DNA from 3 places in the Novosphingobium pituita genome. Region 3 is predicted to be linked to each of the others. Evidence: riboswitches for the same ligand, from Rfam matches in the RefSeq annotation. Region 3 holds a riboswitch; each other region holds the start of a gene.
What was found. A riboswitch is a leader RNA that binds a small molecule or an ion and turns the genes downstream of it on or off. The one in region 3 is predicted to bind cobalamin.

Region 1: another riboswitch for cobalamin. It lies ahead of SBI20_RS17195 (TonB-dependent receptor); the one in region 3 lies ahead of cobW (cobalamin biosynthesis protein CobW).
Region 2: another riboswitch for cobalamin. It lies ahead of SBI20_RS00250 (TonB-dependent receptor plug domain-containing protein); the one in region 3 lies ahead of cobW (cobalamin biosynthesis protein CobW).

What each region holds. Positions count from the first base shown of each region.
Region 1 covers NZ_BTFW01000003.1:66,018-75,693, reverse strand. The annotation lists gene hcp (hydroxylamine reductase) at 1-1,335, shown strand, start outside; cobalamin riboswitch at 1,499-1,743, shown strand; gene SBI20_RS17195 (TonB-dependent receptor) at 1,914-3,980, shown strand; gene SBI20_RS17190 (LysR family transcriptional regulator) at 4,066-5,010, shown strand; gene SBI20_RS17185 (TonB-dependent receptor domain-containing protein) at 5,141-7,105, shown strand; gene SBI20_RS17180 (LysR family transcriptional regulator) at 7,175-8,089, shown strand; gene lldD (FMN-dependent L-lactate dehydrogenase LldD) at 8,210-9,406, shown strand.
Region 2 covers NZ_BTFW01000001.1:46,962-56,637, forward strand. The annotation lists gene SBI20_RS00230 (2-oxoglutarate dehydrogenase E1 component) at 1-1,256, opposite strand, end outside; gene mdh (malate dehydrogenase) at 1,482-2,444, opposite strand; gene SBI20_RS00240 (hypothetical protein) at 2,835-3,254, opposite strand; gene SBI20_RS00245 (cell wall hydrolase) at 3,516-4,865, opposite strand; cobalamin riboswitch at 5,038-5,233, shown strand; gene SBI20_RS00250 (TonB-dependent receptor plug domain-containing protein) at 5,342-7,291, shown strand; gene SBI20_RS00255 (ABC transporter substrate-binding protein) at 7,311-8,315, shown strand; gene SBI20_RS00260 (FecCD family ABC transporter permease) at 8,312-9,307, shown strand; gene SBI20_RS00265 (ABC transporter ATP-binding protein) at 9,339-9,676, shown strand, end outside.
Region 3 covers NZ_BTFW01000001.1:511,427-521,102, forward strand. The annotation lists gene cobN (cobaltochelatase subunit CobN) at 1-1,015, opposite strand, end outside; gene cobW (cobalamin biosynthesis protein CobW) at 1,040-2,119, opposite strand; cobalamin riboswitch at 2,311-2,549, opposite strand; gene SBI20_RS02370 (HoxN/HupN/NixA family nickel/cobalt transporter) at 2,662-3,714, opposite strand; cobalamin riboswitch at 3,888-4,129, opposite strand; gene SBI20_RS02375 (peroxiredoxin) at 4,207-4,743, opposite strand; gene SBI20_RS02380 (fumarylacetoacetate hydrolase family protein) at 5,000-5,722, shown strand; gene SBI20_RS02385 (FUSC family protein) at 5,817-7,982, shown strand; gene SBI20_RS02390 (DUF1656 domain-containing protein) at 7,979-8,248, shown strand; gene SBI20_RS02395 (HlyD family efflux transporter periplasmic adaptor subunit) at 8,245-9,255, shown strand; gene SBI20_RS02400 (efflux transporter outer membrane subunit) at 9,252-9,676, shown strand, end outside.

The DNA of each region.
Region 1 (9,676 bases), on a different contig from region 3:
GCGGATCTGGCGGACCTGCCCGAGGCGGCCACCTGGACGCCGGTCCTGACCGATGAAGGGCTGGCGCAGGCCGCGCCTTATGCGGCCATCCAGCGCTTCATGGACCGCGATGGGCCGAGCGTCGTGGGCCTGCGCAATCTGGTGCTCTATGGCCTGAAGGGAACCGCCGCCTATAGCGAACATGCCCGCGTTCTGGGCCACGAGGAAGCCGCAGTCAGCGCCGAATTCCACCGCATTGCCGCGTTCCTCGCCACCGATCCGACCGATATCGACGCCCTGCTGGCCCATTCGCTGGCGATCGGCGCGCTCAACCTCAAGGTCATGGAACTGCTCGACGCGGCCAATACGGGCCGTTTCGGGCACCCGGAAGTGACCATGGTGCGCATGACCCCGGTCAGGGGCAAGGCCATCCTCGTCTCGGGCCACGACATGGGCGATCTGGAGGCGATCCTCGAACAGACCGCGGGGCTGGGCATCAATGTCTATACCCACGGCGAACTTCTGCCCGCCAATGCCTATCCGGGGTTCAAGAAGTATCCGCACCTGATCGGCAACTATGGCGGCGCCTGGCAGGACCAGCAGCGCGAATTCGACGCCTTCCCCGGCGCCATCGTGATGACCTCGAACTGCCTGATCAACCCGGAAATCAAGGGCTATGCCGACCGCCTGTTCACCGCCGGGCCGGTGGGCTGGGCCGGGATCACCCATATCGCCAGCCATGATTTCGCCCCGGTGATCGCCCGCGCGCTGGCCTTGCCCGGCTTTGCCGAAGATGCCGCCGAACAGCGCATTCCGGCCGGTTTTGCCCGCAACACGGTGATGGGCGTGGCCGATACCCTGCTGGGCATGATCAACAAGGGCGAGGTGAAGAACCTGTTCCTGATCGGGGGCTGCGACGGCGCGCGTCCGGGCCGCAACTATTTCCACGACCTGGCCATGGCCACCCCGCAGGACAGTCTGATCCTGACGCTCGGCTGCGGCAAGTTCCGCTTCAACCGCGAGGATCTGGGCAGCATCAACGGCGTGCCCCGCGTGCTCGACGTGGGCCAGTGCAACGATGCCTATTCGGCCATTCAGGTGGCCGTGGCAGTGGCCGGGGCGCTCGGCTGCGGGGTCAACGACCTGCCGCTGCATTATGCGATCAGCTGGTTCGAGCAGAAGGCGACCGCCGTGCTGCTGACCATGCTGCATCTGGGCATCCGCAAGATCCACCTCGGCCCGACCCTGCCGCAGTTCCTCACGCCTGAGGTGCTGGGCGTGCTGGTCGACATGTTCGATATCCGCCCCACCGGCGAGGCCGGGCAGGATCTGGCCCGCATGCTGCAAGCGGCCTGACCCCCTGATGAGGCCTGCCCCCCTGATCCGCTTTCAGGGCCGTTGAGGACACCCCGTCCGCGGGCATGGCGCCGGCCATGCCCGCGGCGTCTCCGTTTGCGGGGGGCCTCTTGTTCCTTGGCCCGACTTGGGATACCGCGACGGCGTCTGCCGCCTTCGATGGCGCAGGCAAGATCGCGCCGGTGCTTCGAAAGAGGCTTAAAAGGGAACACGGTGAGAGGGGGCTTCCTCCCTTGAATCCGCGGCTGTCCCTGCAACTGTAAGCGGCGAGCGCGGTGCATATCGGCGGCAGGGCAGATCCCGCCGCCAGTCACTGGGCCGGACGCTAAATCATGCGAGGCCCGGGAAGGCCATGCATCGCTGCCTTGACCCGTGAGCCAGGAGACCTGCCTGCGTCTGGTCGCTCATGCTGTGGTCCAGGGGATGGCCAGAGCCCGGAATCTTTCCGTCCGAGCGACGAACGAGCGGTGGAGGCCGCATCGGTTCGTGCAGACGGTCGCCAGCGGTGTCCGATCGCTGACGCGCGCCGACCGCCCTGGTGGCGGCAAGCCCCCACCCCAGTCGCAGGCGCCGGGGGAATGATGATGAAAGTGATGAAATGCGGTGCGCTGCTGCGCATGGTGGCGGGCGCGGCAATGATGCTGGCGGCCATGCCAGCCAGGGCGGGGGAGGCCGTCGCGGCGCCTGCCGATGGGAATAAGGCCGATGGGGCTGATGCGAAGACGGGCGATATCGTGGTCTTCGGGCGGGGTCAGGCCCAGATCGGCACGGCGCAGGCGGCCAGCGAGGGCAGCATCGGGGGCTCGGACCTTCTGGTCCGCCCGCTGTTGCGGGTTGCCGAACTGCTCGAAGCCGTGCCCGGCATGGTCGCGGCCCAGCATTCGGGGAGCGGGAAGGCCAACCAGTATTTCCTGCGTGGCTTCAACCTCGACCACGGCACTGATTTTACGACCTATATCGACGGCGTGCAGATGAACTTGCGCAGCCACGGCCATGGCCAGGGCTATCTCGATCTCAACGGCCTGATCCCCGAGATCGTCGCGCGCGAGGATTTCCGCAAGGGGCCCTATCGCGCGGACGGGGGCGATTTCGCACTGGCCGGGGCGGCCTACATGACCACGATCGAGGGGGTCGACCGCCCGTGGATTTCGGTCGAGGGCGGTTCCTACAATGCGGGCCGTCTGGCCGCAGGCGGGACGATCAGGAACGTGGCCGGGGGAAGCCTGACGCTGGTCGGACAGGCGAAACGCTATGGCGGGCCATGGCAGGAGGCCGAACACCTGCGGCACTACGCCGGTTTCGCCAAGTACAGCGTGCCTGTCGGCGCGGGCACGATCGAGGCCACGCTCCATGCCTATCATGCGACATGGCGCCCGACCGAGCAGATCCCCGAGCGGATCATCGGCAGCGCGGTCTGCCCCGATGTCTTCTGTTCGCCCGATCCTTCGGCGCGGGGGCGCACGACGCGCCTGATCGGCAATCTCGCCGTCCGGCAGCCGGGCTGGAATGCCAATCTCTATGTCCAGTACTACGACTGGGCCATGTCCTCGAACCCGACATATGCGCAGGCCGATGGCACCAGCGCGCAGATCGACCAGTTCGACAGGCGCTGGATCATCGGCCTGACGGCGCGCAGGCATTGGGACGTGGGCAGCAGGCTGCGCCTGACGGTCGGCACCGAAAACCGCTATGACCACATCGGCAATGTCGGGGTGAACCGCACCGCAGACCGCGTGTTCCTGCGCTCGCTGGGGCACTACCATGTCGAGGAGGCCTCCGGCGCGCTCTATGGCGAGGCGACATGGCAGCCGGTGTCGGGGCTCAGGCTGACGGGCGGCCTGCGGGGCGATTACTACCACTACACGGTTCGCGCGCGCGATGGCGCGGCGGCGCTGCTGGGAACCGGAAGCGGGCACGATTCCATCGTCTCGCCCAAAGTCTCGGTGGCCTACAAGGTCCTGCCGCAGTTCGAGGTCTATGCGAACTGGGGGCGCGGTTTCCATTCCAACGACGTGCGCGGGGCGGTCAATGTGGAATCCCCGGTGCCGGTGCTGGTCCGGGGCACCGGCAAGGAACTGGGCGGGCGCCTGCAACTGGGCACCGTGTCCCTCACGGCCACGTACTGGTGGCTCAACGTGGGCAGCGAATTGCGGTTCGTGGGCGATTCCAACGCGGTCGAACCGACCGGCGCGAGCAGGCGGCGCGGCTACGAACTGGTCGGGTTCTGGCGGCCCTTGCCGTGGCTGGCGCTCGATGGCAGCTATGTCGCCAGCCATTCGCGCTATGACAATGGCAACCGCATCCCCAATGCGGTCGAAAACGCGGCCTCTGCGGGCGCGGCGATCGTGCTCGATCCATGGGAGGCGAGCCTGCGCGTGCGCCATCTGGGCCCCTATCCGCTGACCGATGACAATTCTGTCCGCGACAAGGGGAGCACGATCCTCAACGCGCGGGGCGCGTGGAAAGGCCGCAGGATAGAGATCTACGGCGAAGTGCTGAACATGCTGGACAGCCGCGACAAGGACATCGCCTATTTCTATGAATCCTACATTCCCGCCTTCGACACGAACAGTCCTGTCGACGGGCGCATGAGCCGCGTGATCGAGCCGCGCACGTTCAGGATCGGCGCACGCTACACGTTCTGATCCGCGCAGGAGGCGGTCTTTTCCGGCTTGTAACAAAAAGTGTGGGCAGCTTGATCGCAAATGCAAATGATGCGCAATAGGACATATGGCTCCCTTGCATCTCGCGCCCAACCTGATCCTTGTTCTCGCGCATCTTCTCAAGACGAAAAGCGTGGGGTCGACCGCGATGATGCTGGGCATGATGAGCCAGCCCAGCGTCAGCCGCCACCTTGCGCAGTTGCGCGAGGCGATCCAGGACCCGCTGCTCGTGCGCGCGGGCAACCAGATGGCGCGCACGCCGCGCGGCGAGGAACTGGTGGGGCGGCTGTCGGACTGGATGAGCACGACCGCGAGCCTGTTCGACACTTGCGAATTCACCCCTGCGCAGATTTGCCGCCGCTTCCGTATCGCCTCGACCGATTTCGGGGTGGCGACGGTCTGTCTTCCCGCGCTGCCTGCCCTGTGGCGCGAGGCTCCCTCGCTGGGGCTCGATGTCGTGCCGCTCGGGCATGTGCCGCACCGCAGCCTGGCTTCGGGCGATATCGATCTGGCGCTGACCGGGTTCGACCCGGTTCCCGAACAGATCCACCACGACCTGTTGTTCGAGGATACGTTCGTCTGCGTGATGCGGGCCGGGCATCCACTGGCCGAGGCCGACGCCGATGTGGTGAGCCTTGCGGGGTTCCTGGCCTATCCGCATCTGGCCTTGTCGGTCAGCGATGCCGAGCTGGACCGCGTGGCGATGGAGCTTGGCGCGGAGGCGCGGCATCGCAAGGTGGCCGCGCGGGTGCCCTATTTCGCGCTGGCGCCCCGGATGCTGGCGGCGGGCGATCTGGTCATGGTGGTGCCCGCGCGGGCGGCAGCGGGGTGGAGCGCGGGAGAACAGGAACAGTGCGCGCTTGCCGTCCGGCGCGCGCCCGAGGAACTGGGCACGCTCAGGTACTGGCTCTTGTGGCACGAGCGCAGCCGCCTCGATCCTCCGGCCCGCTGGCTTCGTGCGCGGCTGATCGAGATGGCCCGGATGGCGTCGGATGAGGGCGGGAAGGGCTGAATGACGGCTATTTGTTTTTGAGTGTTGCGGCCTCATGCCTTTGTTGACAGGTGCTAGTGCGATACATTAGCAATAATATCTGGTGGGCAACTTGAAAAACACGAAGAACTGGGCGCGCATGGGTTTGGCCATGGGTGGGGCCATTGGGGGCATGGTCGGCACGACCGGATCGACTGCCGCATACGGGGCGGAAATGGCCCCCGATATGACCGGAGGCACGCAGATCGTGGTGACCGCCTCCACCCGTGCGCAGAGCGTCAAGGATGCGCCCGCCTCGATCAGCGTGATCACCCGCGAAGACATCGAGCGGCTGCCCTACCGCGAGGTGACCGACGCCCTGATGGAGATTCCCGGCGTGACGGTGACCACTGGCGAGGGCAACAGCCGCGACATCTCGATCCGGGGCATGGCGCCGCAATATACGCTGATCCTCGTTGACGGGCGGCGGTTGAGCGCGCGGGAATCGCGCACCAACGGGGGCAGCATTTCCGAGGGTGGCCTGCTGCCGCCGATGGAGGCGATCGAGCGGATCGAGGTCGTGCGCGGGCCGATGTCCTCGCTCTATGGCTCGGATGCGATGGGCGGCGTGGTCAATGTGCTGACCCGCGCGATTGCGCCCACCTGGTCGGGCAGTGTGCGGGCCAATGGCACGATGCCCGCGGGGCGCAAGTATGGCGCCTTTGGCGACGCCAATTTCTATGTGTCGGGCCCGCTGGTCAAAGGGCTGGGGCTGCAACTGCAAGGCTCGCTCAACCGCCGGGAAGAAGACGCCATCCGCGGCGGCACGCCCGAGCGCAAGGACGAGACCCTGGCCGCCAAGCTGGGCTTCGAGATCAGCCCGGCCCACCGCCTGCTGATCGAGGGCGGCTATTATCGCCAGAAGACGGTGACCACGATGGGCAAGTCCGACATCGGCACGCCCACGGCGGCCGAGCCGCTGGGCACGCGCAGCGCGATGACCCAGACCCGCCGTGTCGGCTCGATAACCCATATCGGGGACTGGGGCTTCGCCACCTCGAACAGCTACCTGCAATACGAGGATGCCCGTCATCTTGAGGGGGAGAAGCGCATTCGCAACACCGTGGGCCAGTCGATCTGGCAGGTGCCGCTGCCCGCCAACAACCTGACGCTGGGCGGCTATTACCGGCATGAGGACATGACCGACCTGACCAGCAACGGCCTGGCCGGATCGACCCGCACGGGGGCCACGCGCACGAGTTGGGCGCTGTTCGCCGAAAACGAATTGTCGATCCTCAAGAGCCTGCGCCTGACCGGGGGCATCCGCATGGACAACGACGAACAGTATGGGGTCCACTGGACGCCGCGCGCCTATCTGGTCTGGTCGGTAACCGGGCGGGTCACGCTCAAGGGCGGCTATTCGCAGGGGTTCCGCGCGCCCAGCCTGCGCCAGACGCTGGTCGACTGGGGGCAGACGAGCCGGGGCGGAACGATCTATGGCAACCCCGACCTCGAGGCCGAGACCTCGCGCACGTTCGAGGCTTCTGCGCTCTACGAGAGCGGGGGAATCCAGGCCAGCCTGTCGGTCTATGACGCCCGTTTCCACGACAAGATCACCCGCGTCACCTGCCAGTCATCCGGGGCCTGGTGCATCAATGAACCGCTCAGCTCGATCGGGCGTCCGCCCACGACGTATGTCAATGTCGACGAAGCGGGCATTCGCGGCGTCGAACTCTCCTTCGACATACCACTGACCCGGACCTTGCGTTTCAACGCTTCGGGCAGCCTGACCGATTCCGTGCAACTGACGGGCGCCAACATCGGCGCCGCGCTCAACGACACCCCGAAACAGCAGGCTTCCGGCTCGCTCAACTGGAAGCCCAATGCGCGCCTGAGCAGCTATGCGCGGGTGATTTTCCGGGGCGAGGAAGCGGTCACCGAGGCGCAGATCTCGGGCACCAACACGGTCGCCCCGGCTTATGCCACGGCGGATATCGGGGCCTCCTATCGCCTTGCGTCCGGCTTTACCCTGCATGGCGGCGTCCAGAATATCCTCGACCAGCGGGCCGACTATGACACATATGGCTATGTCATCGATCCGGCGCGGATCTGGATGGGGGGGGCCGCGAAGTTCTGATGTGTGTGGGGGGGCTCGCGCGCGGGCTGAGCCTTGACCGGTGGATCGGGCAGGCGGCATGGAAGACGCATGATGGAACTTCGCCTTTTGCGCGCCTTTATCGAGGTTGTCCGCCACGGAGGCTTCACCGAGGCGGGCAAGAGGATCTTTGCCACCCAATCCACCGTCAGCAAGATGGTCAGGCAGCTCGAGGAAGAGCTGGGCGTCCAGTTGATTGACCGTTCCGGCCCGCGCGCGAGGCCGACCGAGCCGGGGCTGGTGGTCTATCAGCGCGGTCTCGACATGCTGGCCATGCGCGACGAATTGCTGGCGCAGATCGGCGAGTTCGACAGCCTGAAGCGCGGTGTCCTGCGCACGGGGGTACCCACGGTGGGGGGCGACATGCTCTTTGCGCCGGTCATCGCCGAATTCCGCCGGCGCCATCCCGAAATCCGGATCGAACTGATCGAACATGGCAGCACCCGCCTGCACGAGACCTTGCGCGCGGGCGATCTCGATGTTGCGGGCATCCTGCTGCCCGTGGCCGGGGAACTCGACCATCGCCCGGTCCGGTGCGAACCGGTGGTGGCGCTGGTGCCGCAAGGGGCCTTTGCGCCGGAACGGACCTCGATCGGCTTGCCCGACCTCAGGGACTGGTCGTTCCTGCTGTTTCAGGAGGGGTTCGCGCTCAACGACATGATCCTTTCGGCCTGTCGCCGCCACGGTTTCATCCCCACCGTGGCGATGCAATCGGCCCAGACCCGCTTTATCGCGCGACTGGTCGGGGCCGGGCTGGGGGTGGCCTTCATGCCGCGCATGGTGGCGCTGGCCGACCGGCCCGAGGGCGTCGCGCTGCTGGAACTGGACGAGCCCGATGTCAGTTGGAACATGACCCTGGCCTGGCGTCGCGAAGGCTATCTTTCGCAGGCCGCCCGCGCGTTCATCGACCTGGTGCAGGAGATGGTCGTGGAAGGGGCCGGGCCGGGTCATTCCATTTTGGACTGAGCCTAAGTCAGATGTTTCATTTTGAGAATGGAAGGCGCAGGATTAGGCCCGCCTCACACAAGGATGAAGACCACCCGCCTCCCTGCAACGAGGCCCGTCGCCCTTAAAAAGGTTAGCCCCATGATTGTCTCGGCCCCCACAGACTATCGCGAAGCCGCCCGCCGCCGGCTCCCCCGCTTCCTGTTCGATTATATCGACGGGGGCGCGGTCACCGAAAGCACGATGGACAACAACCAGCGCGAACTGGCCGGCATCGCCCTGCGCCAGCGCGTGTTGCCCGGCATTGCCGAACCCACCCTCGAAACGCAGGTCATGGGGTCACGCTGGGCGATGCCGGTCGTGCTGGGCCCGGTAGGGGCCACGGGCATGTATGCACGGCGCGGCGAGGTTCAGGCCGCGCGCGCAGCCCAGAAGGCGGGCGTGCCCTATACGCTCTCCACGGTCTCGGTCTGCCCGATCGAGGAAGTGGCCAGGGGCGCACAGGGACAGCTCTGGTCGCAGCTCTATGTGCTGCGCGACCGGGGCTATATGCGCAATGCGCTGGAGCGGTCGTGGACGGCGGGGATGAAGACGCTGGTCTTCACCGTCGACATGCCCGTGCCCGGATCGCGCTATCGGGACAACCGCAGCGGCATGTCGGGGCCGGGGGCGACCATGCGGCAATATCTTCAGGCGCTGGCCCATCCGCACTGGGCGCTGGATGTCGGCCTGCTGGGGCGTCCCTTGTCCTTTGGCAATATCGAGGCCTACGAAGGCCGCCCGATGAGCATGAGCGGCTACAAGGACTTTCTGGGGGCCAATTTCGATCCCACCATCGGTTGGCACGATCTGGAATGGATCCGCGAGAGCTGGAAGGGCGAACTGGTCATCAAGGGCATCCTCGACCCGGACGACGCCCGCGACGCGGTGCGCCTTGGCGCCGATGGCATCATCGTCTCGAACCATGGCGGGCGCCAGCTCGACGGGGCGATCCCCACGGCGCGCGCGCTGCCGCGCATTGCCGATGCGGTGGGGGACGATCTGACCATTCTGGCCGATTCCGGCGTGCGTTCGGGGCTCGATGTGGTGCGGATGATGGCCCTGGGTGCCAAGGGTGTCATGCTGGGCCGGGCCTATATCTATGCGCTGGCCGCAGCGGGAGAAAAGGGCGTGTCGCACCTGCTGTCGCTGTTCGCCGCCGACATGAAGGTGACGATGACGCTGACCGGCGCGGCCTCGCCCGACCGGATCGACGCCAGCAGCCTCGATGAAGTGGAGCGCTACATCGCCGCCGGACGGGCCAGCCCGGCACAGCCCGACGGGGCCGCAGACGCCTGACGGGCGCCCCCGCATAATCCTTGTTTCAGGCAAGCCCGAAGGCCAGCGACGCGAATGTGCGTGTCGCTGGCCTTTTTCTGTTCCGGCGCGAGATCTTGCCAGCCTGCGTATCCGTGAAGGCCTCCCGCTCCCTCTTTCCCGTCCACGTTTTGGCAGATTTCCTTGGTGGTGGAGTGGGTTCAATGTAGGTGGAGGTAGTTTGTTAGATATGGCAGGATATGCCAAGAGTCACCAATGTATACATTGGCATCTTGTCGTCCGCTGCACGGG
Region 2 (9,676 bases), 460 kb from region 3:
TCATCGCCGTTGACGTGGATGATCGGCGCCTGGACGCCCTTGGCGACATCCGAGGGGTACGGCGAGCCGCGCGAGAACTGCGGGCTGGTGGTGAAGCCGATCTGGTTGTTGATGATGAAGTGGATGCAGCCGCCGGTGTTGTAGCCGTTGACACCCGAGAAGCCGAAGCATTCCCACACGATGCCCTGGCCGGCGAAGGCCGCGTCGCCGTGGATCAGCACGGGCAGGACCTGCTTGTGCTTGCCCTGGCCGACGTCGTCGCGGAACACCTGCTGGGCCAGCGTCTTGCCGAGCACGACCGGATCGACCGTTTCGAGGTGCGAGGGGTTGGGCAGAAGGCTCATGTGAACCTTGGTGCCGTCGAACTCGCGGTCGGTGCTGGTGCCCAGGTGATACTTCACGTCGCCCGAGCCGCCCACGTCTTCGGGGTTGGCCGAGCCGCCCGAGAATTCGTGGAAGATCACGCGATAGGGCTTGGCCAGAACGTTCGCCAGAATGTTCAGGCGGCCACGGTGGGCCATGCCGTAGATGATCTCCTTGACGCCCAGCTGGCCGCCATACTTGATCACCGCTTCGAGCGCCGGAATCATCGACTCGCCGCCGTCAAGGCCGAAGCGCTTGGTGCCGACGTACTTCTTGCCGAGGAACTTCTCGTACTGCTCGCCACGCACGACGGCGGCCAGGATCGCCTTCTTGCCTTCCGGCGTGAAGTCGATCGACTTGTCGCCACCTTCGATGCGTTCCTGGAGGAAGCGGCGTTCCTCGACATCGGCGATGTGCATGTATTCGAGGCCGACCTTGCCGCAATAGTTCTTGCGGAGGATCTCGACGACCTGGCTCACGGTGCCCCATTCGAGGCCCAGCACGCCACCCAGATAGACCTTGCGGTCCAGATCCTTGCCGGTGAACCCGTAGTATTCGGGGCTCATGTCGGCGGGCAGGGCCTTCTTGGAAAGGCCGAGCGGATCGAGATCGGCAGCAAGGTGGCCACGCACGCGATAGGTGCGGACCAGCAGCATGACGCGATAGCTGTCGTTGGCGGCCTGTTCGAGCGCGGCTTCGTCGAGAGCGGGCGCGCCGCCCTTCTTGGCAGCCTTCTGCACTTCGACCTTGAGGGCCATGGGATCGAGCGCACGGGTGAGGTCGTCACCGGCCAGCGCGTCGGTGATCGGCCAGCGCTTGGACTGCCACGAGGGCCCCTGCTGCGGCCCGTCCTGAGAGGGATCGGCTTCGAACTCGTGCACTTCTTGTCCCATCGTCGGTCACTCCTGTGCCCCGTGGGGAGGGGAGGGGCTTCGGAAAAAAGTCGGCCAGCCGGGTGCTGGGCGAAAGCGTTTGGTGCCGGGCGCAAGAGGCCCGGATAGTCTGGCCTGCCCCTGGATCAGGTGTAACCCGAGGGGGGCGAGGCAATCATGTCAGTACCGGAAAAAAGGAGAGCCGCGCGGCGGGCGGAAACCCGCCGCGCGGTCCTGTTTCCCGTGTCAGGCGAGCGAGGGGTCGATGCCCTTGCACGCCACGAGCAGTTCCTTCACGGCGTCGACCGAGACCTGGAGGTTGGCCTTGGCGGTGTCGTCGAGCGAGATCTCGATGACCTTTTCCACGCCGCCAGCGCCGATCACCACCGGCACGCCGACATAGAGGCCGTCCACGCCATAGGCGCCGTCGACATAGGCGGCGCAGGGCAGGATGCGCTTCTGGTCGTTGAGGTAGGCTTCAGCCATGGCGATGCCCGAGGTGGCCGGAGCGTAGAACGCCGAACCGGTCTTGAGCAGGCCGACGATCTCGCCGCCGCCCGAACGGGTGCGGGCCACGATCGCGTCGATCTTTTCCTGGGTCGAGGCGCCCATCTTGATCAGGTCGGTGACCGGGATGCCGGCAACGGTCGAGTATTCGACGACCGGAACCATGGTGTCGCCATGGCCGCCGAGCACGAACGAGTTCACGTCGCGCACCGAAACGCCGAATTCCCAGGCGAGGAAGGTGCTGAAGCGGGCCGAGTCGAGCACGCCGGCCATACCCACGACCTTGTTGGCCGGGAGACCCGAGAACTCGCGCAGCGCCCAGACCATCGCGTCGAGCGGGTTGGTGATGCAGATCACGAAGGCGTCGGGTGCGTTGTCGCGGATGCCTTCGCCAACGGCCTTCATCACCTTGAGGTTGATGCCGAGGAGGTCGTCGCGGCTCATGCCGGGCTTGCGCGCCACGCCAGCCGTCACGATGATGACGTCTGCGCCTGCGATGTCCTTGTAATCGTTGGTGCCGGTGATCTTGGCGTCAAAGCCGGCCACCGGGCCGCACTGCGAAAGGTCGAGAGCCTTGCCCTGGGGCACGCCTTCCACGACGTCGAACAGGACGACATCGCCCAGTTCCTTCTGTGCGGCCAGGTGCGCCAGAGTGCCACCAATGTTACCCGCGCCAATGAGCGCGATCTTCTTGCGTGCCATGTGCTTTACGGTCCTTTCCCGGAGTCGTCGCGGGACAAGCGTTCAAGCGTTGCCGACTCAAGCCCCCGGATGGAGGCCCCCCCGCGCCCGCGAGACGGGAAGGGTTGCCGGCAAGTGGGGCGCAGGTAGGCCTGCCGACGGCCGATTGCAACCGCAAAAAAACGCGCATGGCCGGGTTTCTTTGCTATCAGTTTGCAATAGCATTACGTGGTAAATCCGGCGTTCATACGAATGCGGCGGATCGGGTGAAAATCCGCGAAAATCGCATCTGCAAGTGCGTGTCCGGCAAGACACCGGAAGGGCCTGATTCTGACTCTTCCGGTCTCTTGATAGCGTCTTGACTGCCATCCTCAATCTGCCTGAGGGCAGGGTAGCGCAAGAATGTGACGATCAGGCCCGTTCGGCCAGATGGCGGCGCAGGGCATGGGCCTGGTTGCGGTCGAGGGTGTGGCACACGGCCGTCCACCAGTGCATCAGCGCCTGGTCGTCGTTGTCGGCTGCGGCGCGCGCCGCGCGCGCGGCCTGGCGGGCGGCGGCGTGGCCATGGCTGGCAAACAGGCGCAGCGCGGCGGCCAGCAGGGCCTTTTCATCCTCGCGCGTGGGGGCCGGCAGGCCGATCGGTTCGGAGCGCGGGGCCGCGTGGCGGGTGGGGCCCCGCAGCGAGGCCAGCGTGCGGGGGCCCAGCGTGTGGGGGGACATCGTCGTGGGGCGCAAGGAAGCCGGATTGTCGTTGACGGCCTGCGGCACCCGGCCGGCAGGGCGGCGGAGACAGGGCGAGATCATGCCATATCGGGGGGCAAAGCGCAGCATGCGCGGGGTCTCCGAATTGTGTGTGCGACGCCGATTTTCGGCTGATGGTTTGTTTTTGTATGGTCTGTTTTCGTGGAGCGCCGGGCGGATCGGGATGAAATCTGCACGGCCGCTTCCGTCCTGATACTTTTGCACGCGCTAACAGGGCGTGAGACGAGACGGTAAATATCCTGTTGACTGTTGCCCTGCCGTTTCGTGACGATCAGCTACCCAAAAAGGGCCGTCACCCCAAAAAGGGGCGTCACCGGGAAAGGGCGCACGTCAACTGCCGGGTTGGGCGATCCACTTGCCGGCGTTCTCGTAGATCGCGCTGGCTTCGGGGCGCAGGGCGGGAGCGGCGGGCCCCGCTTGCGGCAGCGGAGCGGAGGCTGCCGGGCTGCGTCCGCTCATGCCTTCGTGCGCGGTGCCGGCATGAAGCGGGGCATGAGACGGGGCGAGCGCGGGTTGGGCCGGAAGGCTCTTGTCGAGGGCGGCCATGCGGCCTTGTTCGAAGGCCTGTTCGAGGGTCAGCGGATCGGCGATGTCGGCTGCGACCGAGGTCCAGCTGCGCGGATGGGGCGCGGCGAGGGGTTCGCCCCCGTGATAGATGCCCCGGAAGGCGGCCTGAAGCCCGGCGGCGCCCGACCACCGGTAGAAGCGATGGGCACCGATCGTGCCGATGAAGGCGAGGCTGTCGGCCCAGCCGGGGTGGACCGCGCTGGTGTGATAGTGGGTGGCCAGCCCCACCGGGGCATAGACCTGTCCGTCCAGCGCCTGTGCGGCGATGCGGCGCACACGGTCCCACACCACGGGCATCGGGCGCCGGGCCATGGCCCCGTCGCAGGCGAAGCTGAACTGGCAGCCGGGGCGCTCGGAGCCCTGATAGACCACGCCGCACACGGTTTTCGGAAAGGCGGGATGGGCCACGCGGTTGAGGACGACCTGGGCGACCGCGCGCTGTCCGTTTTCCGGCTCGGAGGCGGCCTCGTAATAGATCGCGGCGGTCAGGCATTGCAGCGCGCGCCAGCGATCCTGCGCGTCGCCCGCGGCGAACAGCGGACGGGCGACGCCCGGCGCTGCGGGAAAACCTGTCGCGGAAGGCCCTGACGCGAAAGGCCCTGACGCGAAAGGCGAGGCGGCGGCGTCGGAGTGGATCGCGGCGAAGTGTTCGTTCCACAGGCGACTGGCCCAGTTGCCGGAGGCCTCGGGGCTGTTCTGCGCGCTGCGTGGATCGGCCTGCGTGCCATCGCGCGTGGGCCTCGGTTGCGTGGCGGGCTGGTCGGGGGCCGCCATGGCTTGCAGCCTGTCGTCGCGACTTTGCGCGGCGGCGGCGCGGTCGATCCCCGGCTCGCCCCAGCCCAGCGCGCCCAGCACGAGGCCGAGCGCACCGATGGCGGCAATGCCCCCCGCGCGGGCGCGGATGACCCCGGCCCGGCGATGCTGGTGGCGCCACGAGACCATGTCGCGGCGGCGGATGCGCCCGGTGAAGTCGCGGGGCGGTACTTCGGGCAGGACCAGCGTGGCGAGCCTTTCCCCGGCTTCCTGCCGCAGCGCAGCCTGATCCGCGCGGGCGCGCGGCGCCAGCGGCGGCACGAGCGCTTCGGGCGGGAGCAGGGGAAAGGGCTGGGTCATGAAACGGGAAAGAAGCCTTCTTGGTCTGCCTGCCGCTAGCACCATGGGCGGGCAATGCACCCGGACAATTGCCTGCGTCCCGAATAGACACAGGCCCCGGTCCGGGCGTTAACGGCTTATCCGATGCAGGTTAACGGCTTTTTCTTGCCGTGGTGGGTGCGCGGCGCTATCGGCTCGGACAGACGCCACCGGTGCCTGCCTTTGCGTGCAGGCTAAGAGGGAAGCCGGACCACCGGCGCTGCCCCCGCAACTGTATCCGGACGAGCGCCGCACCCTCGTGTGCCACTGGCCCGGTTACAGGGTCGGGAAGGCCGGTGTGTCGCGATGACCCGGAGAGCCAGGAAACCTGCCGGTGTGTGGTCGTTCCGCGGCCGGGCGGGGTGTACCGGACGCAAGCGTGGTGAGTCTTTCCGCCATTGGCCCGGCGGACCTCCCGCCATGGACGGCAACAAGTCCATGGGCCGGGAGGAAAAGACATGAAGACATCACTGATCGCGCTGGCCTGCGGGCTGGCGCTGGCACAGGCCGTGCCACAGGGAAGCGCGCTCGCCCAGCAGGCGCCTGCTCCCGGTGCCGGGGCCCCTGACGCTCCGGCCCCTGATGCGTCTGCGATCGATCCGGGCCAGATCGGCCAGCAGATCACCGTGCTGGGCACCGGCAGCGACCGCCCGCTCGACCAGACCGGCCAGGCGATCACTGTCGTTCCGCTCGAAACGATCCAGTCGGTGCAGGGCCCCGACCTGACCCGTGTGCTCGAACGCGTGCCGGGCCTCACGTTCTCGCGCACGGGCGGGCTGGGTTCGCAGACGGCGGTGCGCCTGCGCGGCGATGAAGGCCAGCACACGCTGGTCCTCGTCGACGGGGTACGCGTCGAGGATACCTCGTTGCCTTCGGGCGGGTTCGATTTCGGCACGCTGTCGAGCGGCTCGATCGGGCGCGTCGAGGTTCTGCGCGGCTCGAACTCGATCATCTGGGGCAGCGCGGCGATGGGCGGCGTGATCGCGCTGACCACGCGCGAGATCAATGGCGCGGAAGTGTCTGCCGAAGGAGGCTCGCGCGGGAGCTATGATGTCGATGCAATCGCGGGCGTGAAGCGCGATGGCTATGCGATCTCGCTCGATGGCGGCTACGTGGGCACCAACGGCATCTCGGCCGCGTCGAGCGGGACCGAGCGCGACGGCTACAACCAGTGGCGCGTGGGCGGCAAGGCCCGCGTCAACCTGACCGACACGTTCTCGCTGGTCGCCAATGCGCGCTATGCCGACGGCCGGACCGACATCGACGGCTATGACGCCAACTTCAACTTTGGCGACACCAGCGAATATGCGCTCACGCGGCAGTTCTTCGGCCATGCCGGGTTTCACTATGCGGGCAGCAAACTGACCCTCGATGGCGGCTACAGCACCGCGATCACTCACCGCCGCACGTTCACCGGCGGGGCCGACGACACGTTCGAATATGGCTACAATGGCCGCAGCCAGCGCGTCGAAATGACCGGGCGCTATGACCTGCCTGCCGACTTCGCGCTCGATTTCGGCGCCGACAACGAATGGACCAGTTTTTCGAGCACGTATGACAGCCACCAGACCGCCAGCCTGACCAGCGGCCATGCGCTGCTCGGCTGGTATGGCAAGAAGGCCAGCCTGGCCGTGGGCGGGCGTTACGACAGCCACAGCCGGTTCGGCGGCAACTGGAGCCTGGGCGCCAACGGCACGGTCGAGGTCGTGCGCGGGGTGCGCCTGAACGCCAGCTATGGCGAAGGCTTCCGCGCGCCCACGCTCTATCAGCTGCTCTCGCCCGACTATGGCAACCCGGACCTGCGCCCCGAGCGCAGCCGCAGCTATGACGCGGGGATCAGCTATGTCAGCCCCGAGGGCACGTTCCGCGCCGGGCTCACGTTCTTCCGCCGCGACACGCGCAATCTCGTCAACTATGTCTCGTGCTTCTCGGTCACCAGCCCGCTGTGCGATACCCATTCTTATGGCTTCTACGACAATGTCGGCAAGGCGCGCTCGCAGGGGGCCGAATTCGAACTGGCCGCCAAGCTCAGCCCGCGGGTGAGCGGCCAGCTGCTCTATGCCTATACCGAGGCGGTCGACCGCACGCCGGGCGGCGCTCTGTATGGCAAGACGCTCGCCCGCCGTCCGCGCAACGCGCTGACTGCCGTGCTTGACTGGACAACGCCCTGGGCAGGCCTCACCCTGGGGGTCGACCAGCGCTTCCAGTCGGAAACCTATGACGATGCAGCCAATACCACCAGGCTCAAGGGCGGCGGCGTGACCACGCTGCGCGCCAGCCTGCCGGTTCGCCACGATGTCGAACTGTTCGGGCGGATCGAGAACCTGTTCGATCATCCGCTGGTGACGGCGGCGGGCTATGGGGCGCTGGGCCGGTCGGTCTTCGGCGGCCTGCGCGTCCGCTACTGATGGGGCGGGTGACATCCCGGTGAACCCGCGCGCGGCCTTCCGCCCAGTCTGTCCCACTCTCCCGGCGCGTCTGGGCGGGACGGGCGGGCGGTCGCGCGTGTGCCGGATTCTGGCTTTGGGGGCTCTGGCTGCGGGGCTGGTCCTCTCGGCCTGTAGCCCGGATGCGCTGGCGCCGGGGGGCGAGGGGAAGGGGGGGCATGAACAGGGTTCCCCACACCATCAGCCTACGCCCCACCACCAGCCTACGATTGTCTCGCTCAACCCGTGTACCGATGCGATCCTTGCGCAGGTGGCCGATCCGGCCCAGATCCGCGCCTTGTCTGCCTACAGCAGCGATCCTGAACAAAGCTCGATGGATGTGGCGCTGGCGCGGCGGTTTCCGGCGACCAATGGCGCGGTCGAAACCGTGCTGGCGCTTCATCCCGATTTGCTGGTGGCCAGCACATATACCGATCCGGCCAGTCTGGCGGCCATGCGCGCGGTGGGCCTGCATGTCGAGACGTTCGCGATTGCCAATTCGGTCGCCCAGTCGCGCGCGCAAGTGCGCGATCTGGCGCGGCTGGCCGGGCACGTGGATCGCGGCGAAGCCCTCGTGCGCCAGATCGACCGTGCCATGGCCGAAGCCGCGCCAGCGCCCGGAAGCAAGCCGATCCCCGCCGTGCTGTGGGAGCCGGGCGGCACCGTGCCCGGCCAGGCAACGCTCGTGGCCGAACTGATGGCCCAGGCCGGGTTCGCCAATTTCAGTGCTCAGCGCGGGCTCGGGCAATCCGAGCGCCTGCCGCTCGAACGCATGCTGGCCGATCCGCCAAGGGTCATTCTGGCAGTCGGCCATGCGCGCGGCCCCATTCCCGAAGACGACCGCCTGCTGTTCCATCCGGCGCTGGCCGCACTCGGGCACACCGCGCGCGCCACGCTGGCGCCCAATCTCATCTACTGCGGCGGGCCGACCATCCCCCGCATGCTGGCGCGGCTGGTGGCGGTGCGCCACCAACTGGACCAGCATCAACAGGACATCAGGCCATGAACCGCGCCACGAACCGCGCAACCCTCCCGATCGTGCTGGGGGTGGCCCTCCTGTTCGCGCTGCCGCTCAGCCTGATGGCCGGACAGGTGTGGATCAACCCCTTCGGCCACACGGGCAACAACGCGATGGTCATTCTGGCGCAGTTGCGCCTGCCGCGCGCGGTTCTGGCCGTGGTGGTGGGGGGCGGTCTGGGGGCGGCGGGCGCGGCCATGCAGGGCTACTTGCGCAATCCGCTGGCCGATCCGGGCCTGTTCGGGGTGGCGCCGCTGGCTGCGCTGGGGGCGGTGCTTTCGCTGTTCACCGGCTATGCGGTGCAGCCTTTCGCGCTTCCGGCCATGGCGCTGGCGGGGGCGGCGGCGGGGATGGTCCTGCTGGCGGTGATCGCTTCAGGGCCGCGCACGGGGCTGGCGGGCGGGGTGGCGCTGTTCACGCTGGCGGGCATGATGCTGTCGAGTCTGGCAGGCGCGCTGACCAGTCTGGCGATCAGCCTTGCCCCCAACCCGTTTGCGCTGACCGAGATCGTGACATGGCTGATGGGCGCGCTGACCGATCGCTCGTGGCGCGACGTGGCGGTGGCCGCGCCGCTGACGCTGGCCGGGCTGGTGGTGCTCTGGCGGGCGGGGCCCGCGCTCGATGCGCTGACGCTGGGCGAACTGGCGGCGCGTTCGATGGGGCTCGATCCGGGGCGCTTGCGCTGGATGATGGTGGCGGGCGTGGGGCTGGTGGTCGGCGCCGGGGTTTCGGCGGCGGGGGTGATCGGCTTTGTCGGCCTGATGGTGCCCCATATCGTGCGCCCGTTCACCGACCGGCGCCCGTCGAGCCTGATCCTGCCCAGCGCGCTGGCCGGGGCCCTGCTGCTGCTGGTGGCCGATGCCTTGTGTCGCAGCCTGCCGCTGGCGGGTGGCGAACTGCGCCTGGGCATTGCGCTCAGCCTGATGGGCGCGCCGTTTTTCCTCCATCTCCTGCTGCGCCTGCGGCGCGGTCTGGCGTGATCTGACCCGACGGGAACCGCATATGGATCTGATGGCCGAAGCTGTAACCGTGGTGGGGCGCCTGCGCGAGGTGAGCGTGGGGCTGGCCGCCGGGCGCGTCACGGTGGTCTGTGGGCCCAACGGGGCGGGCAAATCGACCCTGCTGGCGGTTCTGGCCGGCTTGCAGGCGCCCGATGCGGGCCGTGTCGTGCTCGGCCACAATCGCCTGACCGACCTGACCCCGCGCGAGCGGGCCATGGCCGTGGGCTATCTGCCACAGGCCGGCGAAGTGGCCTGGAACGTGACGGTCGAGACACTGGTGCGGCTGGGCCGCCTGCCGCATCGCACGTCCGACAAGCTCGACGCAGCGGCCGCCGCTGCCGCGATCCG
Region 3 (9,676 bases):
TGCCGCTTTCCTTGAAGCTGGCGACACCGGCCAGAATGCGCCCGTCGATCTCGGGCAGGACGACATGCATGGCAAGGTCTGCCGGAGACAGCCCGCGCGGCGAGGCCTCCCATCCCGCGCGCGGCGCGGTGGCGAGCGCGAGTTGGAAGACCGGCACCCCGGCACTGTCGAGCGGGCTGTGGCCGTTCTCGTCGCGGGCGGAAAAGGCCGTGGCGTTGACGATGGCCGCCGGGGCGAGGGCGGCGATCCATTCTGCGATGGCCCCGCGTGCCTCCGGGGCCTTGAGCGAGGAGGCAAAGAGGCCAAGCGCCGCAGCCCCTCGCGCCTCGAACGCGCGGATCAGCGCGGCGATGGGGTCAAGGTCACCCGCGGCCAGATAGGCACGGTAGAACACCACGAGCACCAGCGGGCGGGCCGGATCGCAGGGCACTTTGAGCGGATCGACGAGGCCCCGGTCCGGGTGCCAGCCGCCAGCGGGGGGGAGCGGCTCTTGCCCGGCGGGCGTGGCTCCGGGCGCAAAGCCTGCCTGCCCGGCCAGAAGGGCAAGCGCCGCGCGGGCGGCGGGCGCGCCGCCTTGCGTGCAGAGCCGGTCGAGCGCGCGCAGGGTTTCGGGGGGCACCGTGGAATAGCTGTCCAGCCGGGGATCGGGGCGACCGTCGCCGGGCAGGACGGCCAGCGCAATGCCCTGCGCGCGGGCCAGCAGGCTCACTTGCGAAAGACCATAGGCCCAATAGGCCTCCCCGCCGATCAGCCGGATCAGGATCGCCCGCGCGCCGCCCAGCGTGCGCTCGACATAAGTATCGACCGACAGCGGATGGGCGAGCGTGGCCAGATTGGCCAGGCGCATGTCGGGAAAGGCCGGATCGTCTGCGCGTGCCGCGTGCCAAGCAGCGCCGAAGGCCCCGAGGTCGCTGTCGGAAAACGACAGCACCACGAGGGGCGCGGGCGCCTGCCCGAGGTCTTGCGGGCTGGCGGTTTCCTCCATCCCGTGGGTTTCGCGAAAGACGATGTGCATGGGGCCAGCTTCCCGCTTTGCGCTTCAGCCTGCCTGCACCGCTTCCTGTTGGGGCACGGCCCTGAGCACGGCCTCGATGGCTTCGGACACCAGCGCCTCGCGCTCGGCGATCACCACGAGGCGGGTTTCGCGCGGGTCTTGCGGGCGCCACGGGCGGTCGTAGCTCTGGCGCAGGCGCGTGCCCACGGCCTGAACCAGCAGGCGCATCGGCTTGCCCGCGACGGCGGCATGGCCCTTTACGCGCAGCACCGCGTGATCGCGGGCGAGGGTCTCGATGGCGCGGGCCAGTGCGTCGGGATCGGTAATCGCGCCCAGCGTCACCACGATGCTGGCGAAGTCGTCGTGTTCGTGGTCGTCCTGCCCGTCGTGGTGCGAGGGGCGGGCGGCCAGATCGTTTTCTGCGGCGGCGTCAAGGCCGAGGATCACGCGCGGATCGACCACGCCTTCGGCCAGTTCGATCACCGGGATGGCGCGCGGGGCCAGCGCGGTGATGGCGGCGCGGGCGCGGGCAAGGCCTTCGGGCCCGGCCAGATCGGCCTTGGTGAGCAGCACCATGTCGGCGCAGGCGAGCTGGTCTTCGAAGACTTCGGCCAACGGGGTCTCGTGGTCGATCCCCGGATCGGCGGCGCGCTGGGCGTCGAGCGCGACCGGGTCGGGCGCGAAACGGCCCGCGGCCACCGCTTCGGCATCGGCCAGCGCCAGCACGCCATCGACGGTGATCCGGCTGCGGATGGCGGGCCAGTCGAAGGCCTTGAGCAGGGGCTTGGGCAGGGCGAGGCCCGAGGTCTCGATCAGGATGTGATCGGGCCGGGGTTCGAGCGCGAGCAGGCGCTCGACAGTCGGGATGAAATCATCGGCGACCGTGCAGCAGATGCAGCCATTGGCCAGCTCGACGATATTTTCCGCCGGGCAATCGGGGATCGCGCAGGACTGGAGAATGTCGCCATCGACCCCCAGCGTGCCGAATTCGTTGACCACCACGGCCAGCCGCCGCCCGCCCGCATGGCGGATCAGGTGGCTGATGAGAGTGGTCTTCCCCGCGCCCAGAAAGCCGGTGACGATGGTGACGGGCACTTTGCCCAGATCGGGGCCCAGATCGGCCATATGCACACACTCCCCGCGCCCGAGCGAGACAGGGCGGAGCGTACCGGACACAAGGCTGTCCGGCTGGCGCACGGCAAGGGGCAGGCGCGAAAATCGCCCGAGACCGCACGGCCCATGCAGCTCCGGCCACATGGTTTTCGTCGCTCAGACGGAAGTGTTACCGTGCCTTGGCCATCCCCTGGACCCGGGCAAGAGCGACCGGTGCGCCGGCAGGTCTCCTGGCTTGCGGGTCACAGCTTGATGCATGCCTTCCCAGCGCCGCGTTCCTGCGGCCTCCAGTGGCTGCCCCGTCGAAGGGGCCATGCATCGCGCTATCCGCTCACAGTTGCAGGGACAGCCGCGGATTTGGGGAACAGGCGCAAGGCGCCTTTTCTCCTCACCGCATTCCCGATTAAGCCCCTTTCGGGGCACCGGCGCGAGTCTGATGTGAAGGCATGGGGCCAATCCTTGTAGGACAGGCTCCGTGCTTTCGGGAGTGCTCCTAGCCGCATCGCCGCCACTGTGCAATCGTGGAGATGAGGGCGGGCAGATGAGGCCCAATGTCAGGCGGAGGCGGAAATGTCGATTTCGTCCAGTCGCTTCCAGCGATAGATCGCGAAACTGATGAGCCAGCACCCGGCAAACAGGCCGATGATCGCAAAGCCCAGCGCGTTGAAGTGTGAGGCAGCCTTTGCGGCCATGTTCCAGGGCCAGCCGGTGAGCGCCAGCTTGTCGCCGATCAGCGCGCATGTCTCGATCCCGCCGATCACGATGGCCACCAGCGCCGAGATCGCCGTGATGGTGATGTTGTAGTAAAGCTTGCGGATTGGCTTGACGAAGGCCCAGCGATAGGCGCCCAGCATGATCACCCCGTCGAGCGTATCGACCAGCGCCATGCCTGCGGCAAACAGGGCGGGCAGGACGAGCATCGTGCCCAGCGCCAGATGATCGGCGCCCTGATTGGCCGAGAGCCCCAGAATGGCAACTTCGGTGGCCGTGTCGAAGCCCAGCCCGAACAGGAAGCCGAGCAGGGCCATGTGCCAGCTCTTGCTGACAAGGCCGAACAGCGGGCGCAGCAACCTTGCCAGCCCCCCGCGCGAGGCGAGCAGCATGTCGAGGCTCTCCTCGTCGTGGGGAAGACCGGCGCGTGCGCGCCTGAAGGCCTGCCAGACCGAACGCAGGATCGCGAGGTTGAGCCCGGCAATGGCAAACAGGAAGAAGGCCGAAATGCCCGTGGCCAGAACGCCGCCCACTTCGCGGAAGGCTTCAAAGCGGCTGAGCGCATTGGCCGTGAGCGCGACCGCCACCGAAAGCGCGGCGATGATGCCCGAATGGCCGAGCGCGAACCAGAAGCCCACCGCGATCGGGCGCTGGCCCTGCTGCATGAGCTTGCGCGTGACATTGTCGATGGCCGCGATGTGATCGGCATCGACCCCGTGACGCAGGCCAAGGCTCCAGGCGAGCGCGGCGGTGCCCAGCAGCAGCGGCTGCGCGCCCAGGGCGCCCAGCGCCCAGGCCCATGCCGCCAGATTGGCGAGGACCAGGGCGGCGAGCAGGATGAGGATGCGGCGCTTGAGCGGGGCGCCATGGAAGAAACGGGAGAAAGAGACAGCCATCGCGGGGCGAACTTTCGGCAAAAGGACGACAAGGCCCGAAGCCGTCCACGCGCAAGGCACAGCCTTCCGCGCAGCCGGTTCGAGCCGCTACAGCGTCGCCCTGACGGAGTTCACCCGGACGCAGTTTGCCGGGGGCGAGTTCACCGTGCCCTGGCCATCCCCTGGACCATGGCGTGAGCGACCGGATGCCGGCAGGTCTCCTGGCTCGCGGGTCATCGCTTGATGCTTGCCTTCCCAGACCTCGCATGATTTTGCGTCCGGTCCAGTGGCTGCCTCCCCCTCGATGCGGGGGAAGACGTAAGCATCGCGCTCTCCGCTTACAGTTGCAGGGACAGCCACGGATTGGGGCGCCCGCAGGCGCCCGCACCGTATTCCCGATTAAGCCCCGTTTGGGGCACCGGCACGATCTGGAAGGCCATTTATCGACGCGGGCCCATCAAGGTCAAGCCCGCATCCGGCCCGCATGGGGGCCGCAGTGGCGTTGGAGGGCGCTCAGCGGTGGCTGGCGTTCCAGGTCTTGACCGCAGCCATGGCCTTTTCGATGTGGGTCAGCGGATTGTGGTCGGTATAGCTCGACACGATCTTGCCGTCTGGTGCGATGACGTAGGAAGTCCGGTCGGAAAGTGTCTGGCCATTAAAGGAAATCTGGTTCTTGTAGAGCCCCGCGATCCGGGCGCCGGGGTCGGCGGCGACGGCGAACTTGTCGCGGCATTCGACTTTCGAGAATTCGGCTACGCGCTCGATGTTGCCAGCCGTCACGCCGATCACGGTGGCGTGCTGGGCCTTGAAGGCATCGGTTGCCTCGGCAAAGGCATGGGCCTCGATCGTGCAGCCGCTGGTGAAGGCCGCCGGGAAGAAATAGAGCACGACGGGGCCCTTCTTCAGGCTCTTCCTGAGCGAGAAGTCCATGGCCTTGCCCCCTTGCGCGGCCTTGAGCGTGAAATCAGGCGCGATGGTGCCTGCGGGAAGTGCGGCCTGTGCCGGAACCGCGCTGGCAGCAAGGGCCAGGGTGCCAAGAGAGCCAAGCATAAACAGGGCCTTGCTGCGTGAAGCGAGGAAACGGGGTGAAGCGATGAGGGCGGTCATGGGATGCTCCTTGGCGGAAATTGGGGGCGGAAACGGGCCCGGCTGTTTACGGGTGTTGTAATGCGGAACGGGCAAAAGGCGCGCGCAAACTTGCGCAAAAAACGCAGGTCAGGGCGTTTGCGGCGCAGAACCCCTGTTTTTACCCGCAAACGCGCTTGAAAGCGCAGGCGCCATGCCGCACAAATCGGCCATGACTGAAATGCCTGTCCCTTCGCTTCCTCCCGCGCCCAGCCTGGCTGTCGTGGGCAGCACGGCCCGTTTTCCGGTCGGGCGGATTTTCTGCGTGGGGCGCAACTATGCCGATCATGCCCGCGAGATGGGCGCCGATCCGGTGCGCGAGGCGCCGTTCTTCTTCACCAAGGGGCCCCACGCCATTCTCGACGCAGGCGGTGCGCAAGGGGCGAACCTGCCCTACCCGACGCAGACCGCCAACCTGCACCACGAGATCGAACTCGTCGTGGCCATTGGCGTTGGCGGCGCTGACATCGCGCCCGAGGCCGTGGCCGATCATGTCTTCGGCCATGCCGTGGGGATCGATTTTACCCGCCGCGACCGTCAGGACGAGGCCAAGGCGGCGCGCCGTCCGTGGGACATGTCGAAGAGCTTCGATGGCGCCGGGCCGGTCGGGGCGATCACGCCGGGGGGCGCCCCGCTCGACGGGGACAGCGCGATCACGCTCGATGTCGATGGCGTGCGTGTCCAGTCGGGCCACCTTGGCGCGATGATCTGGGGCGAGGCCGAACTCGTCGCGGAACTCTCGCGCTGGCAGGCCTTGCAGCCGGGCGACCTCATCTTCACCGGCACGCCCGCCGGGGTCGGCGCGGTGGGCGTGGGCGCGCGTCTGGTCGGGCAGGTCGACGGGCTTGAGCCGGTGGTTGTGACGATCGGCGACCGGTCTGTCCCGGACAATGCTCGGTCGTGACAGCGCAAACAGGGTTTGCCTGAGAGTTTCTGGTCCCGGAATGTTTGCCCGGCATGCGTTTGCCTTGCCGGACATGGAAAGAGATTGATCGGCCATGGCCGCCCCGCCGCTCAGCTTTGCTGGCGTTTACGAATCCTTGCGTATTCCGACGCTGCGCGATCTGGTGTTTTCGGCCAAGGCCTATCTGGCGGCGGCCGTGGCGCTGTTCATCGGGTTCAGCCAGGGGCTTGAAAAGCCCTATTGGGCGGTGCTGACGATCTATAGCGTGCTCACGCCCCCTGAATCCGGGGCGATCCGCTCCAAGGCGATGTTCCGCCTGATCGGAACGCTGGCGGGCGGGGTGATGATGATCGGCCTGACCGCCCTGTTCGGCGACCAGTTGGGCATTCTGGTGACCGCGACGATTGCGGTCGTCACGCTGGCCACGTTCCTGCGGCAGGCCGACCGGACCCCGAGCAACTACCTGTGGTTCTCGACCGGGATCACCATGGCGGTGATCGGGTTGACGAACCTGATGCAGCCCGAGAACGTGTTCGCTGCAACCACCGCGCGGGTGGCCGAGATCACGCTGGGCATCCTCGTGGTCACGGCGGTCGACGCGATGTTCTGGCCCCGGCCGATGACGCCCGATTTTCTCGACACGATGACCAAATGGCGGGGCGACGTGCAGCACTGGGTGCTCGACGCGCTCAGCCTGACCGCCGCCCAGACTTCAGGCGACGAGCGCCGCATGGCCTTGCGGCAGGGCTTGCGCGACCTGACCAAGGCTGTGGGCGAAATCGACGGCAAGGCGGTCCAGCTTCCCTATGATGTGGTCGCGGTCGTGCCCCGGCGGCGCCAGATCGATCTCGTGCGGCGCCAGACGGTCAGCCTGATTGCCGATCTGGCGGGCATCGAGATCTGGGCGCGCTCGCTCCGGCGCGACCTGCTGCTGCACAGCCATCTGGGCGCAGTGCTCGATGCGGTCAGCGACTGGGTGCGCGAAAGCCATGCGGCCGGCCATTCTCAGGCGGTGAGCATCGCCACGCGGGGCGATGCGCTGATCGCCGATTTGCAGGCGCGCCGGGCCGCGCTCGACCCCCGCGACGGGCGCACCACGCTGACCGAACGCGGGCTGATCACGCGGCTGGCGGCCTTTGTGCGCGACTGGAGCGATCTTTTGCTGGCCTTGCGGTCGGTCGAGACGGGCGAGGCCCTGCCACGCCGCCTCGACGTGATCGCCCGCGCGGCGCGGCCCGTGCGCAGCGTCGACTATCTGGGGGCGGTGCTCGACATCCTGCCGATGGTCCTCTCGATGACCAGCGCCGCCGTGCTGTGGTATTGCACGGCCTGGAACGCGGGAGGCGGGGCCTTGCTGTTCTCGCTGATCGGCTGCGTGTTCCTGATCGGGCAGGGGCAGGTGCTGCGCTCGAGCGCCGGGCTGATGACGTGGATCATCACCGCCTTTGCGTTCGTGTTCCTCTATCAGTTCGCGATCCTGCCCCGTGTCACCGATTTTCCGGTGCTGATCGCGGTGCTGGGGTGCCTGCTCCTGCCCGCAGGACTGTTGATGACGATGAGCATGGCCGGCATGCTGATCTGCGTCTACGTGTTCTCGTTCCTCGGGCTTCAGGATGCCTATGCCGGGGATTTCAACCAGAGCCTGCAAACCCTCAACGGATCGCTGGTGGGGCTGATGATCGCCATCGCCTGGCTTCATGCCTGCAACTATGACCGGGGACGCTTCAGCGTGCGCCGTCTGGTCGGCGCAGCGCGGCAGGATGTCTATGACATCGCGCGGGCACGGCATTTGCCCGACCCGCAGCGCTTCCTGTTCCTCGCGATCGACCGCCTTGCGCTCTATTTTCCCGCCGCCGAACTGGTGGCCGACGGAAAGCCGCTGCCACGCCTGCGGATGATCGATGATTTTGCGGTGGGCATGAACCTGATGATCATCCGGGCCGAGGCGGCGCATATGCCGCCCGTGCTTGCCGGCAAGCTCGAACAGGTCCGGCGCGAGGTCGCGCGGGTCTATGAGCGGCACCGGTTCGAGCGGCCCTTGCTGGCCGCGATGCGCCCTGCCGAGCTTGGCGATGATCCGCGCGGCGACCTGTCCGGCGATCTTCCGGGCGAGGCGCTGCTCGTGCTGGTCGACGATGCGCTTGAGGAAGCCGCGCGCACCGATGTGCACGATCACGAGCATCTTCTCGAAGCGCTCACCGGCCTCTACCTTGCCCTCGCCGATATCCGTTCCCTGCCGCCGGGCCCGATTGCATCATGAAACAGAACTTCCTGATTGGCGGGGTGATCCTCTCGCCGCTGGTGCCGCAAGTCCTGCTGGCCCTGATGCTCACGGTGATCCTTTCGATCGTCCTGATGCGGCTGGGGTTCTACCGGCTGGTGTGGCACCGTTCGCTCGTGGAACTTTCGCTGTTCTGCATCCTTCTCGGACTGGTGGTGGTGCTCGACCCCCTGGGGATCATCATGGCTATCCTTTCTCCCCACAGCGGCCTTGCTCCTTTTTCTTTTGGTGGACTGACCCGATGACCAGACTGATGCCGGCGCTTGGACGCGTCGCGCTTACCCTTCTTCTGCTGGCCGGCGCGGGGGTCGCGCTGTTTGTCGTGTGGGGCCACTACGAGAACGATCCCTGGACGCGCGATGGCAGTGTCGAGGCCGATGTGGTTCAGGTGAGCGCCGACGTGAGCGGCCTCGTCTCGCAGATCCGGGTACACGACAACCAGTTCGTCCATGTCGGCGACGTGCTGTTCACCATCGACGAGGACCGCTACGAGGCTCAGTTCGAGCAGGCCGAGGCCGCCGTCGCCACCGCAAAAGCCAATATCGCCAATGCCCGCGCAGGGATCGTGAGCGCGCAGGCGGCCCTGGCCAATGCCCGCCGCGAACAGGCGCGTTATCTGAGCCTTGGCGATCTGGTCAGCCGCGAGGTGCAGGACCAGCGCACGACCACCGTCGAGCAGGACCGGGCCGCGCTGGCGCAGGCCGAGGCCACGCTCGCCCAGGCGCGGGCGGGGCTCGATCAGGCGGTCGCCAACCGCAAGCTCGCCCATGTCAATCTCGACCGCTCGTCGGTCCGGGCGGGGGTCAATGGCTTCATCACCGGTTTCAGCCTGCGTCCGGGCGATTTCGTGACCGCCGGTTCGCCCCGCTTCGCGCTGCTCGATACCGACAGCTATTATGTGCTGGGCTATCTGGAGGAAACCAAGCTCCACCGCTTCGAGATCGGCGACAGGGCGAAGATCACCCTGCTGGGCGACGGACGCCCGCTGTGGGGCCATGTCGAGAGCCTGTCGGCGGGGATCACCGACCGCCAGCAGAACAGTTCGGGCGTTCTCCTGCCCAACATCACCCCCACGTTCAGCTGGGTCCGTCTGGCCCAGCGCGTGCCGGTTCGCGTGGCGATCGACAGCGTGCCCGCCGGTCTGCGGCTGGTGGCCGGGCGCACGGCCACGGTCACGATCTTGACCGATGGCCAGGCCGACGGGGAGACGGGCGGGAAGGCTACCCTCCGGTCTGGCCGGAAGCCGTCGTGAAGCGGGGTTTGCTCAGGGCGTCCGCGCTGGCGGCGGGCCTGCCCCTGGCGCTGCTGGCCGGGTGTACGGTCGGCCCGGATTATCGCGCGCCAGCGGTGATGACCGGCAAGGCACCGGTTCCCCCGCTCGCCACGCAAGGCGCGGCGGCCTTCGAGGCGGCCCGCCCGTTGCCCGCCCACTGGTGGCATCTCTATGACGATCCGCGCCTCGATGCGCTGGTCGACAAGGCGCTGGTCCACAATACCGACTTGCGGGTTGCGCTCGCCACGCTCGAACAGACGCGCGCGCAATTGCGCGAGATCGAGGTGCAGCGCACGCCCCAGACGGGCCTCACCGTCGATCCCAGCTATGCCAAGCTGTCGGGCGATGCGCGCGGGGTCGGGCAATCGATTCCGACCACCGCGATCTATGATGCGGCGGC